DNA from 4 places in the Enterobacter sp. SA187 genome. Region 1 is predicted to be linked to each of the others. Evidence: predicted binding sites of a transcription regulator. Region 1 holds the regulator's gene; each other region holds the start of a gene.
What was found. Region 1 encodes Fur, which represses iron uptake genes when iron is present. Its sites were predicted from a motif close to ATAATAATGAGAACNACTATCAA; they were not measured.
Positions count from the first base shown of each region.

Region 2: the regulator Fur is predicted to act here: its motif matches at 2,776-2,798, upstream of feoA (ferrous iron transporter A).
Region 3: the regulator Fur is predicted to act here: its motif matches at 2,585-2,607, upstream of ygiD (4,5-DOPA dioxygenase extradiol).
Region 4: the regulator Fur is predicted to act here: its motif matches at 2,833-2,855, upstream of sufA (Fe-S cluster assembly scaffold SufA).

Region 1 covers NZ_CP019113.1:2,519,975-2,524,871, forward strand. Annotated here, with positions in the region: gene BMF08_RS12050 (winged helix-turn-helix domain-containing protein) at 1-76, opposite strand, end outside; gene acuI (acrylyl-CoA reductase (NADPH)) at 351-1,331, shown strand; gene fur (ferric iron uptake transcriptional regulator) at 1,427-1,876, opposite strand; gene fldA (flavodoxin FldA) at 2,164-2,694, opposite strand; gene ybfE (LexA regulated protein) at 2,845-3,138, opposite strand; gene ybfF (esterase) at 3,272-4,045, opposite strand; gene seqA (replication initiation negative regulator SeqA) at 4,229-4,774, shown strand; gene pgm (phosphoglucomutase (alpha-D-glucose-1,6-bisphosphate-dependent)) at 4,799-4,897, shown strand, end outside.
Region 2 covers NZ_CP019113.1:793,761-798,657, forward strand. Annotated here, with positions in the region: gene greB (transcription elongation factor GreB) at 1-134, shown strand, start outside; gene BMF08_RS04015 (Tex family protein) at 233-2,566, shown strand; gene feoA (ferrous iron transporter A) at 2,909-3,136, shown strand; gene feoB (Fe(2+) transporter permease subunit FeoB) at 3,169-4,897, shown strand, end outside.
Region 3 covers NZ_CP019113.1:419,660-424,556, reverse strand. Annotated here, with positions in the region: gene BMF08_RS02055 (aryl-sulfate sulfotransferase) at 1-1,246, opposite strand, end outside; gene BMF08_RS02050 (hypothetical protein) at 1,598-1,798, shown strand; partial or broken gene zupT (zinc transporter ZupT) at 1,795-2,572, opposite strand; gene ygiD (4,5-DOPA dioxygenase extradiol) at 2,769-3,557, shown strand; gene BMF08_RS02035 (glutathionylspermidine synthase family protein) at 3,596-4,756, opposite strand; gene BMF08_RS02030 (DUF1190 family protein) at 4,762-4,897, opposite strand, start outside.
Region 4 covers NZ_CP019113.1:3,064,441-3,069,337, reverse strand. Annotated here, with positions in the region: gene sufD (Fe-S cluster assembly protein SufD) at 1-201, opposite strand, end outside; gene sufC (Fe-S cluster assembly ATPase SufC) at 176-922, opposite strand; gene sufB (Fe-S cluster assembly protein SufB) at 932-2,416, opposite strand; gene sufA (Fe-S cluster assembly scaffold SufA) at 2,425-2,793, opposite strand; gene lpxP (kdo(2)-lipid IV(A) palmitoleoyltransferase) at 3,497-4,411, opposite strand; gene menI (1,4-dihydroxy-2-naphthoyl-CoA hydrolase) at 4,613-4,897, opposite strand, start outside.

The sequences.
Region 1 (4,897 bases):
GGATCTCCCCCGTTTCCCGGTGTACCAGACCGTTTAACGACGGTTCAACTTTCCAGTTATTAACAATGATCTGCATAGTAATCTGTTAATAAATTGGTGAGTAATAATTTATTTTTCACAACGTAAGATTCCACTTAGCCGCAGGGAGGGTAAATGTATCGGATGATTATCACCCCATCAATCTAAGAATAGTCTTAACTCATAAATTAATAATTAATTAATTTCTAAGCTAACGGATTGATAAAGCTTGCCGTCAGCGCCTGGGGGTATTAACGTCGCTGGTAATTGTAGACGATCGGCCCGCAAAGGCCGTCGCGACTGGCAAGTTTGATTAATGTAATGAGGTCATCATGTTTAAAGCCATTCAGATCGATAAAGCGGAAGGACAGTATTCGGCATCCCTGGTGGAGCTGGACGAGCAGGCGTTGCCGGACGGGGACGTCACCGTCGCGGTGGAATACTCCTCCATTAACTATAAAGATGCGCTGGCTATTACCGGTCGCGGCCCGATTGTGCGCCAGTTCCCTATGGTGCCGGGTATTGATTTCGCCGGTACCGTAATCGCCAGCGACAGCGCGGCGTTTGCCGTGGGCGACCGCGTGCTGCTGACCGGCTGGGGCGTGGGCGAGCGTCACTGGGGCGGACTGGCAGGCAAGGCGCGGGTCAAAAGCGAATGGCTGACGAAAATGCCGTCCGGCGCGGATGCAAAACAGGTGATGGCTATCGGTACGGCGGGCTTTACCGCCATGCTGTGCGTGCAGGCGGTACTGGATCACGGCGTGAAGCCGGAAGACGGCCCGGTGCTGGTGACCGGCGCGGGCGGCGGCGTGGGCAGCTGCGCGGTGATCATTCTGTCTGCCATGGGCTATCAGGTGGTGGCGTCGACCGGGCGTCCGCAGGAAGCCGGATGGATGCGCGAACAGCTGGGGGCCAGCGACATTATTAACCGTGATGAGCTGAGCGCGCCGGGTAAACCCCTGCAGAAAGAGCGCTGGGCGGCGGCGATTGATACCGTCGGCAGCCATACGCTGAGCAACGTCTGCGCCAGCGTCCGTTATGACGGCATAGTCGCGGCGTGCGGCATGGCGCAGGGCATGGATCTCCCGGCGACAGTGGCGCCTTTCATCCTGCGCGGCGTCACGCTGCGCGGTATCGACAGCGTGATGGTGAGCAGCGAAAAACGTCCGGCGATCTGGGAGAAAGCCTGTCAGTATTTAACGCCTGCGGCGCTGGAAAAACTGAGCGCTACTTATCCGCTGAGCGATGCCATTGACGTGGCGGAAAAACTGCTGAACGGGCAGATCCGTGGCCGTGCGGTGATTGAGATTTAATTCTGGCGGGGTTGCCGGGTGGCGCTGACGCTTACCCGGCCTACAATATAACGTAGGCCCGGCAAGCTTGCGCCGCCGGGCAATTTGCAGCAACGTTATTTGCGAATATCGTGCGCGGTGTCGTTTTCGCGGCAATCGCCTTCGGCGCAGTGGCCGTAGAGGTAAAGGCTGTGGTTGGTCAGGCGGATCCCGTGCTGAGCGGCGATTTCACGCTGACGTAATTCAATGGAGTCATCGCTGAACTCAATAACCTTGCCGCAGTCGAGGCAGATCAGGTGATCGTGGTGATGCTGCTGCGTCAGTTCAAAAACAGATTTACCGCCTTCGAAATTATGACGGGTCACAATACCGGCGTCATCGAACTGGTTAAGTACACGGTAGACCGTCGCCAGGCCAATCTCTTCGCCCATGTCGATCAGTCGTTTGTATAAATCTTCCGCACTGACATGGTGGTTGTCAGGTCCCTGGAGTACCTCAAGGATCTTTAACCGAGGAAGCGTGACTTTCAGGCCAGCCTTCTTTAGTGCGGTGTTATTGTCAGTCATGCGGAATCTGTCCTGTAGCTAAACGATTCACTTCCAAATGGAAGTTAATGAGAATGACGTTGAGTTAATGCGTCTCATTATAGAACTGCCATGTCTAAATGAAAACTGCAAGTCCTCAAGCAAAGTATGCGTATAAAACGTGGTGTCACTAACAAACCCGTAAGCAATCACGTTCAATCAGGGGATATTGTACAGGTATGCGTGCGAAAGTTAAAAAATTGTAGCAATTATTTTGATTGGTTATATCTATTAATGCGGCGCAGCCAACAGGTTACGCCGCACAAAAATCAGGCGTTGATGATCTCATCTAAATGAAGTTCTTCAGAAATCTGCTTCACCCATTTTTCCACGCGCTCAGCGGTCAGTTCCGGCTGGCGGTCTTCATCAATGGCCAGACCGACGAAGTGGTCGTCGTCCGCCAGACCTTTGGAGGCTTCGAAATGGTAGCCCGCGGTCGGCCAGTGACCGACGATAGTCGCGCCGCGCGGCTCGATGATGTCGCGGATGGTGCCCAGCGCATCGCAGAAATATTCCGCGTAGTCTTCCTGGTCGCCACAGCCGAACAGGGCGACTAATTTGCCGTTGAAATCGACCTCTTCCAGCGTCGGGAAGAAATCGTCCCAGTCGCACTGCGCTTCACCATAGTACCAGGTCGGGATGCCCAGCAGCAGAATATCGTAACCTTCGAGATCTTCTTTGCTGCTTTTGGCGATGTCATGCACGTCCGCAACATCTTTACCAAGCTGCTTTTGGATCATTTTCGCGATATTTTCGGTATTACCCGTGTCGCTGCCGAAAAAAATGCCTGTGATTGCCATGAGTAAAATAACCTCTTGAAACTTAATGATATGGTGGTGGCGCAATGCCCACGGATAAGGGCAATCATAGCAGAACAGAGAAGGACGCGGAAACTGCAAACGCCTCAGACTGCACTCTGTGCTACATGAAAGTGATATTTAGCGGGATTTTCAGACTATCCCCTGGCCGCGCAGCAGCGCGAGCTGAGCCATTAAAAGCTCCTCAATCAGTTCGCTACGGCTGATGTCACGATCCTCGGCCAGTTCATTTAAGGCTTCGACGGCGTCCGCGTTTAGTTTTAGCTCGACGCGTTTGAGGCCACGAACCTTATCGCGTTTCAGCTGATTCCGCTTATTAATGCGCAACTGTTCGTCACGCGAATGCGGATTCGTTTTCGGTCGTCCTGGGCGACGATCATTCGCGAACAGATCGAGTGTCGTGCGGTCCGTTTGTTCTTTAGCCATGATTTTGAGTGACGTCGGGGGAAAAACAAGCTGCCTGGTGGAGGCCCTGCGCAATTAGCGCGCCATCATACATCAGGGAGAGGGGCACGCCAACGACCGGGCGCGTCGCGGCGCTCGGTCGCCGGGTTTTTAATCAACTGGCATTATCAGCAAGATAGCGACGGATCGCCCGCAGTACGGCATCGGGTTTTTCCGCATGCACCCAGTGCCCGGCACCGGCGACCACATGCGCCCGCGCCTGCGGGAATTGCGCCAGCAGCGCATCACGGTACGCATCGGTCACGTAAGGGGAGTTGCCGCCGCGAATAAACAGGGCCGGTTTATCGAAGGCGGGGACGGTTTTCCAGCCGATGATGTTCTCATACTGATCCCAGAGTACCGGCACGTTAAAGCGCCACCCGCCGTCGGCCCAGGATTTAAGCAGAAACTGGATCACGCCTTCTTCGTCCAGATGCTCGCGCATCACGGCGGCGGCCTGCTGGCGGGTGCTCACCCCGGCATCGGTAACGGCATTGATGGCGGTAAAAATCTCGTCGTGGCGGCGCACCGGATAAGCGACCGGCGCCATATCAATCGCCACCAGCCTGTCGATGCGTTCGGGGGCCAGCGCGGTCAGCGCCATCACCGCTTTACCGCCCATGGAGTGACCAATAAAGGTGGCTTTTTCGATCCCTGATTCGTCAAGGGTATCCAGCAGATCCTGCGCCATCGCCGGGTAGGTCATTTCAGGCGAACGCGGGGAAAGACCGTGGTTGCGCATATCCACCTGTACCACATCGTGGTCGTTAATCAGGTCGCGGGCTAAGATCCCGAGGTTGTCCAGGCTGCCAAACAGACCGTGAACAAGGACGATGGGAGAATTGTTGTGCGATTGTTGTGCAGTTTGCGCGCGGGTATTCAATTTCATGGCAAAGTTCTTTTTTTCGCTCTCTCAGGTTAGGGTATCATGTTGACCATTCTGCCGCCCGGCTGCAAGGGATCATCTTTATCTGACTTTTGCGTCAGAAAAGCCTGGCCGCTATCCGCTGTTGAGATTTGCCCCTATAATCTCAATGACTTGTATTCAGAAAAGTGACCTCACTGGATTAAGATGAAAACGATCGAAGTTGATGATGAACTCTACACCTACATTGCCAGCCACACGAAACACATTGGCGAGAGTGCATCCGACATTTTAAGGCGCATGCTGAAGTTTTCTGCCGCCGCGCAGTCTGCGGCCCCTGTGACCAAAGCCGCGCCGGCTGCCGCTGTCAGCCCTGCCCCTGATGTCGTATCCAACCCGGTAAAAGATAAAGTCCGCGCCATGCGTGAACTGCTGCTGTCTGACGAATATGCCGATCAGAAGCGCGCGGTTAATCGTTTTATGCTGGTGCTGTCTACACTGTATTCACTGGATGCAAAAGGTTTCGCCGACGCCACCGAGTCATTACATGGCCGTACGCGCGTCTACTTTGCCGCAGATGCGAAAACACTGCTGCAAAGCGGAAACCAGACCAAACCCAAAGAAGTGCCAGGCACACCTTACTGGGTGATCACCAACACTAATACGGGCCGTAAATGCGGCATGATCGAACACATCATGCAGTCGATGCAGTTCCCGGCGGAATTGATCGAAAAGGTTTGCGGCACAATTTAATCCTTGCATAAGAAGGACCAGGCAATGGCTAACCACCCCCGTGCAGGACAACCTGCACAGCAGAGCGATCTGATTAACGTCGCCCAACTTACCTCTCAGTACTATGTGCTGAAACCGGAAGTG
Region 2 (4,897 bases), 1.7 Mb from region 1:
AAAAGGATTACATCTCCATCGACTCGCCGATGGCGCGCGCGCTGCTGAAGAAAGAGGTTGGCGACGTCGCCGTGGTGCAGACGCCGGGCGGTGAAGCCACCTGGTATGTGAATGAGATCACCTATGTAAAATAGCCCGCCAGAATAATCCCTAAGCCGCCCGTTACGGCTGGCATTTTGCTGCCTCAATCCGTATAACTATCGGCTGTTTTTGCTCAGAAGATGATATTGAAATGATGAATAATTCGCTCTGCCGCATTATTGCGGGTGAACTTCAGGCGAGAGCTGAACAGGTAGAATCTGCCGTTCGCCTGCTTGATGAAGGGAACACCGTGCCGTTCATTGCACGTTATCGTAAAGAAGTCACCGGCGGTCTGGACGACACGCAATTACGTCAGCTCGAAACCCGTCTTGGCTACCTGCGCGAACTGGAAGAGAGACGCCAGGCGATCCTCAAATCCATCGGCGAACAGGGCAAGCTGACCGACGAGCTGGCCGGGGCCATCAACAGTACGCTGAGCAAAACCGAACTCGAAGATCTCTATCTGCCCTATAAGCCTAAGCGACGTACGCGCGGGCAAATCGCCATTGAAGCGGGACTCGAACCGCTCGCCGATCTGCTGTGGAAGGATCCGTCCCATCACCCGGAAACTGAAGCCGCGAAATTCGTCGATGCGGATAAAGGCGTGGCTGACACCAAAGCCGCGCTGGATGGCGCGCGTTATATTCTGATGGAGCGCTTTGCGGAAGACGCGGCGCTGCTGGCGAAAGTGCGTGACTACCTGTGGAAGAACGCGCACCTGGTGGCGACGGTGATTAGCGGCAAAGAGGAAGAAGGCGCGAAATTCCGCGACTATTTCGATCATCACGAACCTATTAGCAGCGTGCCGTCACACCGAGCGCTGGCGATGTTCCGTGGCCGCAATGAAGGCATTCTGCAACTGGCGCTGAACGCCGATCCGCAGTTTGATGAGCCGCCCAAAGAGAGCCATTGCGAACAGATTATCATCGACCATCTCGGCCTGCGCCTGAACAACGCCCCTGCCGACAGCTGGCGGCGTGGCGTGGTGAGCTGGACGTGGCGCATCAAGGTGCTGATGCACCTCGAAACGGAATTAATGGGCACCGTGCGTGAGCGCGCCGAAGACGAAGCCATTAACGTGTTCGCCCGTAACCTGCACGATCTGCTGATGGCGGCCCCTGCGGGTCTGCGCGCCACCATGGGTCTCGATCCCGGCCTGCGCACCGGCGTGAAAGTGGCGGTGGTTGACGGCACCGGCAAGCTGGTGGCGACCGACACCATCTATCCGCACACCGGCCAGGCTGCGAAAGCGGCGGTAGTGGTCGCCACGCTGTGCGAAAAACATAACGTTGAGCTGGTGGCCATCGGTAACGGTACCGCTTCCCGCGAAACCGAGCGCTTCTTCCTCGACGTGCAAAAGCAGTTCCCGAAAGTCACGGCGCAAAAAGTGATCGTCAGCGAAGCGGGCGCATCCGTCTATTCCGCCTCAGAACTGGCGGCGCTGGAGTTCCCGGATCTGGATGTCTCCATCCGTGGCGCGGTGTCTATCGCCCGTCGTTTACAGGATCCGCTGGCGGAGCTGGTGAAAATCGATCCGAAATCCATCGGCGTCGGCCAGTACCAGCACGACGTCAGCCAGTCACAGCTGGCGCGTAAGCTCGATGCGGTGGTGGAAGACTGCGTAAACGCCGTGGGCGTCGATCTGAATACCGCCTCCGTACCGCTGTTAACCCGCGTGGCGGGTTTAACCCGCATGATGGCGCAGAATATTGTCGCCTGGCGCGATGAGAACGGGCAGTTCCAGAACCGCCAGCAGTTGCTGAAGGTGAGCCGTTTGGGGCCGAAAGCCTTCGAGCAGTGCGCGGGCTTCCTGCGTATTAACCACGGCGATAACCCGCTGGATGCGTCAACGGTGCACCCGGAAGCCTATCCGGTGGTGGAGCGCATTCTGGCCGCCACAGAGCAGTCATTGCGCGATCTGATGGGTAACGGCAACGAGCTGCGTCAGCTGAAAGCCTCGGACTTCACCGATGAGCGTTTCGGCGTGCCGACGGTGACCGACATCATCAAAGAGCTGGAAAAACCAGGCCGCGATCCGCGTCCGGAATTCAAAACCGCGACCTTCGCCGAGGGCGTGGAAACCATGAACGACCTGCTGCCAGGCATGATCCTTGAAGGCGCGGTGACCAACGTCACCAACTTTGGCGCATTCGTGGACATCGGCGTGCATCAGGACGGCCTGGTGCATATCTCCTCGCTGTCCAACAAGTTTGTCGACGATCCGCACAGCGTGGTGAAAGCCGGTGATATCGTCAAAGTGAAGGTGATGGAAGTCGATCTGCCGCGAAAACGTATCGCCCTGACCATGCGTCTTGACGAACAGCCAGGCGAAACCAGTTCCCGTCGCGGCAGTGGCCCGCAGCGCGAACAGGCCAGCCGCCCGGCAGCGCGCGGGGCGGCAAAACCACGCGGTCGTGATGCTCAGCCATCCGGCAACAGCGCGATGATGGATGCGCTGGCGGCGGCCATGGGTAAAAAACGTTAATCTTTTTTTCGCCCTCTCCTGCGGGAGAGGGAATTAACTTTAAATAATTAATAAAACTTAACAGATCACTATTTTTCACATTATTAACACAATGCGTTAATTCTGGTTCCATTTAACTAAAATCATTTCCGCGCTTATTTTTGAGCTAAATCAAAAGTCCCGCATATTAATCGTCAATATAACATTCACACACATTTTATCCGTTGATGATAAAAACCATTCTCATTACCATTCTTTCAGTTGATTATTTTGTCACCGACGCCGGGGTCGCTTATTCCGCTTTTCCTGAATGTTGACGACGCCCGGCACACTACCCTGATTTGCAAAATTAAGTAGGTCCTTATGGCATTCTCACCTGACAGCGCGTGGAAAATTACCGGTTTCGCCCCTGAAATCAGCGCGGCTTACCGTCAGAAACTGCTTTCGCTTGGCATGCTGCCGGGCTCGTCATTTAACGTGGTGCGCGTCGCGCCCTTCGGTGACCCTGTACATATTGAAACCCGTCGGGTCAGCCTGGTATTACGAAAAAAAGATCTGGCGTTATTAGAAGTGGAAGCGGTATCCCGTTAATAAGCGACTGACTCACAGAGCGCAGCAATACTATGAAAAAATTAACCCTCGGTTTAATTGGCAATCCTAATTCCGGCAAGACAACTTTATTTAATCAGCTTACCGGCGCGCGTCAGCGTGTCGGTAACTGGGCGGGCGTCACGGTGGAGCGTAAAGAAGGGCTGTTCTCCACCACTGACCACGCGGTAACCCTGGTGGATCTGCCTGGCACCTATTCTCTGACCACCATTTCATCGCAAACCTCCCTCGATGAACAGATCGCCTGCCACTACATTCTGAGCGGCGAGGCGGACATGCTGATCAACGTGGTGGATGCGTCAAATCTGGAGCGTAATCTCTACCTGACGCTACAGCTGCTGGAGCTGGGCATTCCCTGCATCGTGGCGCTTAACATGCTCGACATTGCCGAGAAACAGCAGATCCGCATCGACATCGATGCCCTGTCCGCCCGCCTGGGTTGCCCGGTGGTGCCGCTGGTATCAACGCGCGGGCGCGGCATCGACGCCCTTAAGCTGGCGATTGACCGCCACCAGCAGAATCAGGCTATCAGCCTGGTGCATTATGCGCGTCCCCTGCTGCGGGAAGCCGCCATGCTGGCGGAAACCATGGATACACAGATGCCGGAACAACAGCGTCGCTGGCTGGCGTTGCAGATGCTGGAAGGCGATATCTACAGCCGCGGCTACGCGGGCGATGCGGCGCAGCATCTGCCGCAGGCGCTGGCGCGTCTGAAAGAGGAGATGGACGATCCTGCCCTGCACATCGCCGACGCCCGTTACCAGACCATCGCGGCCATTTGCGATGCGGTGAGCAACACGTTAACGGCGGAGCCGGGGCGCTTTACCGCCGCCATGGATAAGATCGTCCTCAACCGTCTGCTCGGGCTGCCGATCTTCCTGCTGGTGATGTACGTGATGTTTGTGCTGGCCATTAACATCGGCGGCGCGCTGGCGCCGATCTTTGACGCCGGTTCCGTGGCCATTTTCATTCACGGTATTCAGTGGATTGGTTACACGCTGCATTTCCCGGACTGGCTGACCATTTTCCTTGCCCAGGGGCTGGGCGGCGGTATCAACACCGTGCTGCCGCTGGTGCCGCAGATCGGCATGATGTACCTGTTTCTGTCATTCCTTGAAGACTCCGGCTACATGGCGCGCGCGGCCTTTGTGATGGATCGCCTGATGCAGTCGCTGGGGCTACCGGGCAAATCCTTTGTGCCGCTGATTGTCGGCTTTGGCTGTAATGTGCCGTCGGTAATGGGCGCCCGCACGCTGGATGCGCCGCGTGAGCGCCTGATGACCATCATGATGGCACCCTTTATGTCCTGCGGCGCGCGGCTGGCGATCTTCGCGGTGTTCGCCTCAGCCTTCTTCGGGCAGCAGGGTGCGCTGGCGGTGTTCTCGCTCTATGTGCTGGGGATCGTGATGGCTATTCTCACCGGCCTGATGCTCAAGCACACCATTATGCGCGGCGAAGCCTCGCCTTTTGTGATGGAGCTACCGGTGTATCACGTCCCGCATCTGAAAAGCCTGCTGCTGCAAACCTGGCAGCGTCTGAAAGGCTTTGTGCTGCGCGCGGGTAAGGTGATTGTGGTGGTCAGTATTTTCCTCAGCGCCCTGAACAGCTTCACCCTCGGCGGCCAGGCGGCTACCAGTATTAACGATTCGGCGCTCGCCTCAGTCAGCCGCGTGTTCACGCCGCTGCTGGAACCTATCGGCGTGCAGGGCGATCACTGGCAGGCCACCGTCGGCCTGTTTACCG
Region 3 (4,897 bases), 2.1 Mb from region 1:
TCCATTTCACCTGCTTGTCCCGGCCGATTTTCACCACGCCCTGATGACGGGAGGAGAGAATAATCGAGTCATCTTTGGCATCGTAGGCAATGGAGTTCACGTGCGCCCAGTTGCGGCCCGGCCCCACGCCTAACGCATCGCCATAGGGCGTATCAGGCTCCAGCTTCGCCTGCTGCCCGGCATGTTTCAGATCGACGTTAACGCATACCGCCCCGGCGTCCAGCGCGCCCAGCAGACTGTCGCGCAGGGGATCGAGGATTTTATTCAGATCCCAGACGTCAAGGACGCGTCCGGACTTGTCCACTTCGATGATGTGATCGCGAATGGTGTGAACATGCAGCCCGTCATCGCGCTTGTAGTTGCGTTTGCCCACGCGCAGTAACACGGTGCCTTTAGGCGTTTCCAGCGACTCGTGGGTGGCGTCCAGGAAGCCGCGCGGTAATTTATGATCTTCCAGCACCTGGCCGAGCATATCGAATTCATACCAGTGCTGACCCTGCACCGCCGTAAAGGTGCCGCGCGGCGTTTCGCGGATCCCCATCAGATAGCCGCGTTTATTAATATCGACATCTTTGCCGTCATAGAGCGCGTCCTGCTCCAGCCACCAGCGGTATTCCCCCTGGGTGTCCACTACAAAAGTGAAGGGGGCAATATCGAACGGCAGCGCGCCGCCTGCGGGACCGGCATCAAGGATCTCCGCATTTTTATCTTTTTCGCCATGCCAGTGCAGATCGGAACCCTGCGGCGTAAAGGTGTGGGTATTCACCATATAAAGGCGATCTTCAAAACCGGGAGCGACTTTAATCACTTTGGTTTGTTGCAGATCGCTGAAGGAACGGTTATCGACATAATGGTTCACGATAGCGGATGTCGTAATAACGTAATCCTCTTTTACGGGTTTACCGTTTTCTTTGTACTCCACCGTGACCTTATTATTGTATTTTTGATATAAACCAAAAACCGGAATGCCATCGTAATTCCTGAGTGACGCGGCACCCACGGCATAGCTGATGGGCACGCCTTTTTCCCCTTTGCCATGCACCGTAACTTTCACATCGGAAATGTTATGGCTGTCGAGGGAAATTAACGCGGTGAGCGGGGCATTACCGTAGGGGTCGACAATGACTGAACCTAATTTTCCTGCCGGTGGCGCAGGCTGAAATCCGGCGGCGAGGGAACTGGCGGTTGTCAGGCTAAAGGATAATGCCATGCCAGCGATTAACAGCTTCTGGTAGGGTTTGAGCATAATAAAATTCCTTTTTTGACGACTTTAATCATTCATAATAAATATGATTTTGCCGTTTATTGAGCGGAGTTATACTTTCATGATTAATAGCGATACCGAATCTGTGGTGAGTAATAATATGTATGAACTGCACAGTGATAATAAGCCTGTGCGTGCGCGGGTAAATCATCCTGATAAAATTATGTGAGCCGCTTCCATAGCTTTTATTTTTAAGAATATATAAAGATGTTTATTGCTGTTAGCAGGTGTTTATATGATCGGTATCAGTTTATAAGCGTAAAAGTCTGTCACTATGAGAAAATATGCGCGTCGAAAGCCTCCGCGCGAAAGCAGATTATCAGGAGAGTAAAAATGTTTATCGCATGGTACTGGCTGGTGATCATCGGCGTGGCAATCCTGGGCTACGTCTGTCATATAAAACGCTACTGCGCCGCCTACCGGCAGGACAGAGACGCCCTGCTGGCAGGGCTGCAAAAGCTCAGCCAGAGTAAAAAAGGAAAAGAGGGGAAAGCTGCCGGACAGCCTCCGGCAGCCGCAGAGAAAGACGCTTAGCCCACGCCCAGAAACTGTAGCAGCACCAGGCTCAGGCCCATCACCGACATGCCGCACAGCACGCCGTAGCTGGGGTTGTTGTTGGGGTCGATCTCTTTTGCCAGCGGCATCAGTTCATCCACCGACAGAGCGACCATAATACCCGCCACCGCCGCCATGATCGCCGCCATTAATAGCGGTGAAAGCAGGCTGCCGAGGATCAGCCACGCCAGCACGCCGCCGAGGATCTCCGCCAGTCCCGAGATACCCGCCCAGAAAATGGCGGTACGCTTAGAGCCGGTGGCGGCATAAACCGGCCCGGCCACCGCCAGCCCTTCAGGAATATTGTGCAGCGCTACGGCAAGGGCGATGCCAAAGCCGAGTTCAAGATTGTTACTCGCCGTCACATAGGTGGCGATCCCTTCCGGAAAGTTGTGCAGGCTGATGCCAAGGGTCAGCAGGATCGCCGTGCGCCTGAGGTTACGCGGCAATGGCTCGCCTTCTGTGGCGGGCAGCAGATCCTGTGGATGGGCATGAGGCAGCAGGCGATCGAGGGCAAAGTAGCCGAGCAGGCCGACGATAAACATGCCATAGCCGAGAAACGGGTGGCATATCCGGCGTAGCTAAGGCCGCAGGCAGCATCTCCATCAAAGAAATTAACAGCATGATGCCCGCGGCAAACCCCAGTGAAAAAGCCAGCACGCGATTGGAGGGCTTCTGGCCCATTACGCCGAGAATGGCGCCAATAAAGGTGGCCGCGCCAGCCAGTAAGGTCAGGATCAAGGGAACTGACATTAACAACTCCTTGTGATAATAATTCTCATTTATGTTAATGAGGATTTACCGCCAACGCGAGCGGGTCATTCGTCCTTTACGCATTTCTTACATTCAAAATTCCTGATGATCTTCATCATGGTTATCTGCGTTTATCCGCTTCGGAAACAGCGTAAGGTAAAGGCATATTATTTTCCGCCTTTGTAAGGATATGACCATGTCAGCACCGCGTATGCCAGCACTATTTTTAGGTCACGGCAGTCCAATGAATGTTCTTGAAGATAACATTTACACCCGTACCTGGCAGCATCTTGGCGAGACGCTGCCGCGTCCGAAAGCCATCGTGGTGATCTCTGCACACTGGTTTACCCGCGGCACCGGCGTGACGGCTATGGCGGAGCCAAAGACCATTCATGATTTTGGCGGTTTTCCGCAGGCGCTGTATGACACCCATTATCCGGCCCCCGGCTCACCTGCGCTGGCGCAGCAACTGGTGGATCTGTTAGCGCCGATCCCGGTGACGCTGGATCAGGAAGCCTGGGGTTTTGACCATGGATCCTGGGGCGTGCTGATCAAGATGTACCCGCAGGCGGATATCCCGATGGTGCAGCTCAGCCTCGACAGCACCAAACCGGCGGCCTGGCATTACGAACTGGGGCGCAAGCTCGCCACGCTGCGCGATCAGGGCATCATGCTGGTGGCCAGCGGCAACGTGGTGCATAACCTGCGCACGGCGCGCTGGCACGGCGAAAACACGCCTTACCCGTGGGCCGTCTCATTTAACGATTATGTGAAGGATAATCTGACCTGGAAAGGGCCGACGGAGCAGCATCCGCTGGTGAATTATCTTGATCATGAAGGCGGTTCGCTGTCGAACCCGACGCCGGATCACTTCCTGCCGCTGCTCTACGTGCTGGGCGCGTGGGACGGCCAGGAGCCGGTCACTATTCCGGTGGAAGGTCTGGAAATGGGCTCGATCAGTATGCTGTCGGTACAGATAGGGTAAACAAAAAACCCGGTAAGCAGAACGCCACCGGGTTTTGATTATTCCACAAAAATATGCGGATAGAAGCGCGACAGATCCTGAGTGATCAACGCCCGATCTTCGCGAATGCCGATCCCCGCAGGTTGATCGTTGATAAGCCAGCTGCCAATCAGCACATAGCTGTCGCCGAATTTCGGCAGCGGGCAGAACTCCTGCACAATCATGCCTTCTTCGCCGTACGGGCCTTCCGCCTGCTCAATGGTTTGACCGTTTTCAATGATCGACACGTTTGCGCCTTCGCGGGAGAAAATTGGCTTCACCACGTACTTTTCAGGCGTCGGATGCTCATCTTCGGCAAACCAGGCGGGCAGCAGATTTGGATGATCCGGGAACATCTCCCACAGCATCGGTAACAGCGCTTTATTGGAAATAATACTTTTCCACGCCGGCTCCAGCCAGCGGACGCCAGCGTCTTCCAGCTTGGTGGAGAACATTTCGCGCAGCATGTATTCCCAGGGATAAAGCTTGAACAGATTGCTGATCACCTGATCCTGCAAATCGCTGAACTGGCCCTTTTCACCGAGGCCAATGTCTTCCATATAGAGGAATTCGGTGGCGATACCGGCTTCGGCGGCGCAGTCCTGCAGATATTGCACGGTGCCGCGATCTTCCACGGTATCCCGGCAGCAGGCCATGTGCAGCAGGTTAAAACCATACTGGTCGCGCAGCTCGCCGAAGCGCTCGATCAGCTTTTCCTGCAGGCTGTTGAACTGATCGCTGCCAGCGGGCAGATTGCCGGCATTCAGCTGATCTTCCATCCACAGCCACTGGAAAAATGCCGCTTCATACAGCGAGGTCGGCGTATCGGCGTTGTTCTCCAGCAGTTTAGGATCGCCCACGCCGTCCCACGCCAGATCGAGGCGGGAGTAAAGCGAGGGTTGCTGCGTCTGCCAGGACTGGCGCACAAAGCCCCAGGTGTGTTTAGGAATGCGGAATTTGGTCATCAGCGCATCGCTGGCAATCACCTTTTCCACCACCTTCAGGCACATCTGGTGCAGTTCCGCCGTGACGTCTTCCAGCTTCTCAACCTGTGCGAGGGTGAGCTTGTAGTAGGCGTCCTCACACCAGTACGGCTCGCCGTACATGGTGTGGAAGTTAAAGCCGTACTCGGTGGCCTTTTCGCGCCAGTCCGGGCGCTCAACAATACTGATTCTTTCCATGCCTATCAGCCGCCCATTGAGCGTGAAGAGGTACCGGCAGCGCTGCGCTGCATGGTGGATTGTTTAGCGACTGATTCGCCGAACCCGCCGCGGGTCACGGTGGTTGTGGTGGCCGGTTTAGGGGCCAGCGCGGTTTTCGGC
Region 4 (4,897 bases), 540 kb from region 1:
GGTCTGCGTGCTGACAAAGTGGCTGCTGAGCAGCCCTTCCAGCGGCGTGTATTTCCAGTTTTCGTGCTTACGCGTCGGCAGCCCTAAACGCAGCACCTGTTGCAGATGCTGCTGCGCCTGTTCCGAACGCGCGCTGCCCTCGGTTTCAAACAGATGATGCCACTGTTGCAGCGCGTTACTGCTGTTCGGTAAGCCAGCCATAGCCCTGCTCCTCCAGTTGTTTCACCAGCGTAAAATCACCGGATTTCACAATGCGGCCCTGGTACAGCACGTGCACAAAGTCGGGCTTGATGTAATCCAGAATGCGCTGGTAGTGCGTGACGATGATAAAGGCGCGCTTTTCGTCGCGCAGGGAGTTCACCCCTTCGGCAACGATTTTCAGCGCATCGATATCCAGGCCGGAGTCCGTTTCATCGAGAATGCACAGTTCCGGCTCCAGCACCGCCATTTGCAGAATGTCGTTACGCTTTTTCTCGCCGCCGGAGAAACCGACGTTAACTGAGCGCGTCAGCAGATCTTCGGGCATTTTCAGTAGCTTGATTTTCTCTTCCATCAGATCCTGGAAGTCAAAACGATCTAACTCATCCAGCCCGCGATATTTGCGCACGGCGTTGAGCGCGGTTTGCAGGAAGAACTGGTTGCTGACGCCGGGGATTTCCACCGGATACTGGAACGCCATAAAGATGCCTTCGCCCGCGCGCTCTTCCGGCGACAGCTCCAGCAGATCTTTGCCGTGGAACTGCACTGAACCACCGGTCACTTCATAATCTTCGCGCCCGGCAAGGGTTGCTGAGAGCGTACTTTTCCCGGAGCCGTTTGGCCCCATAATGGCGTGCACTTCACCAGGACGCACTTCCAGGTTCAGACCGCGCAGGATCTCTTTCTCTTCAACGGCAACCTGCAAATCTTTAATGCTTAACATGTAATTTCCTTAACCGACGCTGTGCTCAAGGCTGATGGCGAGTAATTTCTGGGCTTCAACGGCAAACTCCAGCGGCAGCTCGGAGAAAACATCCTTACAGAAGCCGTTGACGATCATCGAGATCGCATCTTCTTCGCTGATGCCGCGTTGCAGGCAGTAGAACAGCTGATCTTCGCCGATACGCGAGGTGGTAGCTTCGTGCTCCAGCTGCGCGCTGTTATTGCGGCATTCCACATACGGGAAGGTGTGAGCGCCGCAGTCCGGGCCAATCAGCATCGAGTCACACTGGGTAAAGTTACGCGCGTTAGTGGCGGTCGGCATGATTTTTACCAGCCCGCGATAGCTGTTCTGACTTTTCCCGGCGGAGATCCCTTTCGAGATAATGGTCGAACGGGTGTTCTTGCCGATGTGGATCATCTTGGTGCCGGTATCCGCCTGCTGATGCCCGCTGGTCAGCGCCACCGAGTAGAACTCGCCGATGGAGTTGTCGCCGCGCAGAATGCAGCTCGGGTATTTCCAGGTGATGGCCGACCCGGTTTCCGACTGCGTCCAGGACATTTTGCTGTTTTCGCCTTCACACAGCGCACGCTTGGTGACGAAGTTCAGAATACCGCCGGTATTGTTATCGCCGGGGAACCAGTTCTGCACGGTGGAGTACTTCACTTCCGCATCTTTGTGAATGATCACTTCCACCACCGCCGCATGCAGCTGGTAGCTGTCGCGCACCGGCGCGGAGCAGCCTTCGATATAGCTGACGTAGCTGCCTTCATCGGCGATCAAAATGGTGCGCTCGAACTGGCCGGTTTTTTCCGCGTTGATACGGAAATAGGTGGACAGCTCCATCGGACAGCGCACCCCTTTCGGGATGTAGATAAAGGTGCCGTCCGAGGCGACCGCCGCATTGAGCGCCGCAAAGAAGTTATCGTTCGACGGCACCACGGTGCCGAGATACTTCTGCACCAGCTCCGGATGATCGTGGATCGCCTCCCCGAAGGAGCTGAAGATCACGCCGTGCTCAGCGAGCTTTTCACGATAGGTGGTGGCCACGGACACCGAGTCAAAAATGGCGTCCATCGCCACTTCGCGCCCTTCACGCACCGGTACGCCCAGCTGATTAAAAGCCTCTTCCACTTCGTCGGTCAGATAGCTGCCGGCGCCGGTTTGCTGTACCGCGCCCGGCTGCGAGGCGCAGGTGTCGTCGCAGTTGCCGCAGGATGGCGCGGAGTAGTAGCTGTAATCCTGGTAATCCAGCTTGTCGTAATGGGCTTTAAGCCAGTGCGGTTCTTCCATTTCCAGCCAGGCATGATAGGCCTTCAGGCGGAACTCCAGCATCCATTCAGGTTCGTTGCGTTTGGCCGAGATCGCCCGCACGACATCTTCATTGATGCCGTGAGCCATTTCGTCCGTCTGTAACCGGGTGAAGAAGCCCTCTTTGTAATTCAGCGGGCCGGACCAGGTTTTGACATCGTCAGTCGCTTCAGTATTACGAGACATAGTACCGCCTATACCCCAAAGCTTTCGCCGCAGCCGCATTCGTGCTGCGCTTTCGGGTTATTGAATTTGAAAATCTGATTCAGTCCTTCGCGCACATAGTCCACTTCGGTGCCGTCAATAAAGGGCATCGCCTGAAGCGGCACGTAGAGACGCGCGCCGTCGAACTCGAACAGCAGATCGTCTGCCACCGGATCGAAAACCGTATCAAGAACATAACCAAAACCGGCACAACCGGTCTGTTTGATACCCAGACGTACGCCGAGCAGCTCTGGCTGCTTTTCCACCAGCGCGCGGATATGCTTCGCGGCGGCTGGCGTTAATGTCAGGCCCTGCCAACCGGGATCGTTGGGGTCGAAGGTTCCTGCTTGCAATTCCATAGGTCTACCTCACGTGATTGCGCCATAGGGCATAACGCTATGTTAGTGATAATGATTATCACTTCAACCTCTATTCCAAAGGGTTATTCCCTGAAGCGCTCTTTTTGCACAGTTCTATTAAGCATAGACCCTCACAACCGGGTTAACCGGAAAGGTCTGCGATAACTAAGCATTTGAATATAAAATATTTTTATGCGGTGGTCTTTAACACACCCTGGAGAAATGAAACATGCATAGGCAATGCCTATTTATCAGATAGGATTTTATAACAATTCTGTAATATAAACGTGACAAATGATGCGGGCAGTATGCCCATGAGACGCAGTTTGTCATTGCAGGCCGGGTCAGTTGCGGTAGGTCGGGTAAGCGAAGCGCCACCCGACAAAATTGGGCCTGGGCTTTTTGTAGCTGCGGAACTATTACGGTGATGTGATTGCACGGGCTTTATTTTGAGGCTGCCTGTACGGCAGTGCACTTGCACTTTGTCGTATCCAATAAAGCGCAGCATTTCTAAGCTGCCTGTACGGCAGTGAACAGCAATAGTATCACGCCAACCCATTGTATTTTTGAGTTAAAGCACTCCTTTCTCATAAAATACCCTTTTTTACATGTAACAAATCACTCATCGAAAAATCAATAAGTTATCGTAACGGTAAAATAAAAGGGTCAGCGCCTGCCAGGGAAGGCAGGCGTACAGCGAAGCTTAACGATACAGTGAAGACTCGCCCATCGGGCGGGTTTTGAAGCGGCGGTGCACCCACAGGTACTGGTCGGGGGCGCGTAAAATCTCACGCTCGACAACCCTGTTCATGTAGCTGGCGGCTTCGAATTCATTTTCTTTTGGGTAATCGGTCAGCTCGGGGCCGATAAATAATGAATATCCTGAACGGTCAGGCTTGCGCACCATCGTCACCGTCAACATCACAGAGCCGGACAGACGCGACAGCACATAGGTACCGTTGGTGGTGGCGGCGTTAACGTCAAAGAACGGCGCGAAGGTGCTGCCCTTGCGACCATAATCCTGGTCCGGGGCAAACCATACGGCTTCACCCTTTTTCAGCGCGTTGACCAGCCCTTTCAGGTTACGGCGGTCGATCATCGATTTATTGGAACGCATCCGGCCCCGGGTCTGCACCCACTCCATCAGCGGATTGTTATGCGGACGATAGGTCGCCATCATTGGCTGGCACAGGCCCATCACCCGACCGCCCAGCTCCAGCGACATAAAATGCACGCCGATAACCATCACGCCTTTCTGTTTTGCCTGCGCATCCTGCAGATGCTGATAACCCTCAACATCAAACCAGCGACGCACGCGCTCGTCCGGCCAGAACCAGGCCATGCCGGTTTCCAGCAGCCCCATGCCCAGCGAGCGGAAATTATTTTCGATTAAGACTTCGCGCACCAGCGGATCCATCTCCGGAAAACAGAGTTCCAGATTGCGGCGGGCGATGCTTTCACGGCGTTTCAGAAAGGGACGCGCCAGCGTACCGAGCGAGGTACCGAGACGAGCGATCAGTGGATAGGGTAACTGCACCAGCAGCCAGAGAACGCCAAGACCAAACCATGTAAACCAGTGGCGTGGGTGAAGAAAAGAGAGCTTTAAGGAAGTACGCATTACAAGATTACCTGAAAAACACACATTAAGTAGCGCGCAAGGAAACCACGATTCTTATTTCCAGGCTTATATGCGTTACCGTCTCTGGGTTAGACAACACTGCCACTCAGAGATTCAATATTGCGCACTATATCACACTACGAAATTATCACGCGATGGATAGATTGGAGTGGGCGGCTGCGTCTACAACCGCCCAGAGGATTAGATAATGGCGGTGGTGAGGCGGGAGGCGCAGCACAGGCGGTTCTGTTCATCGTAAATGTGGATCTGCCAGACCTGATGACGTCCCCCCGTATGCAGAGCGGTACAGACGCCGCGCACACGGCCGCTGCGCACCGCGCGGATATGGTTGGCATTCACTTCCAGCCCCACCACATTTTGTTCGCCCTCGCTGCACAGATAGCCCGCCACCGAGCCAAGCGTTTCCGCCAGCACCACAGAGGCGCCGCCGTGCAGCAGGCCAAATGGCTGATGCGTGCGGCTGTC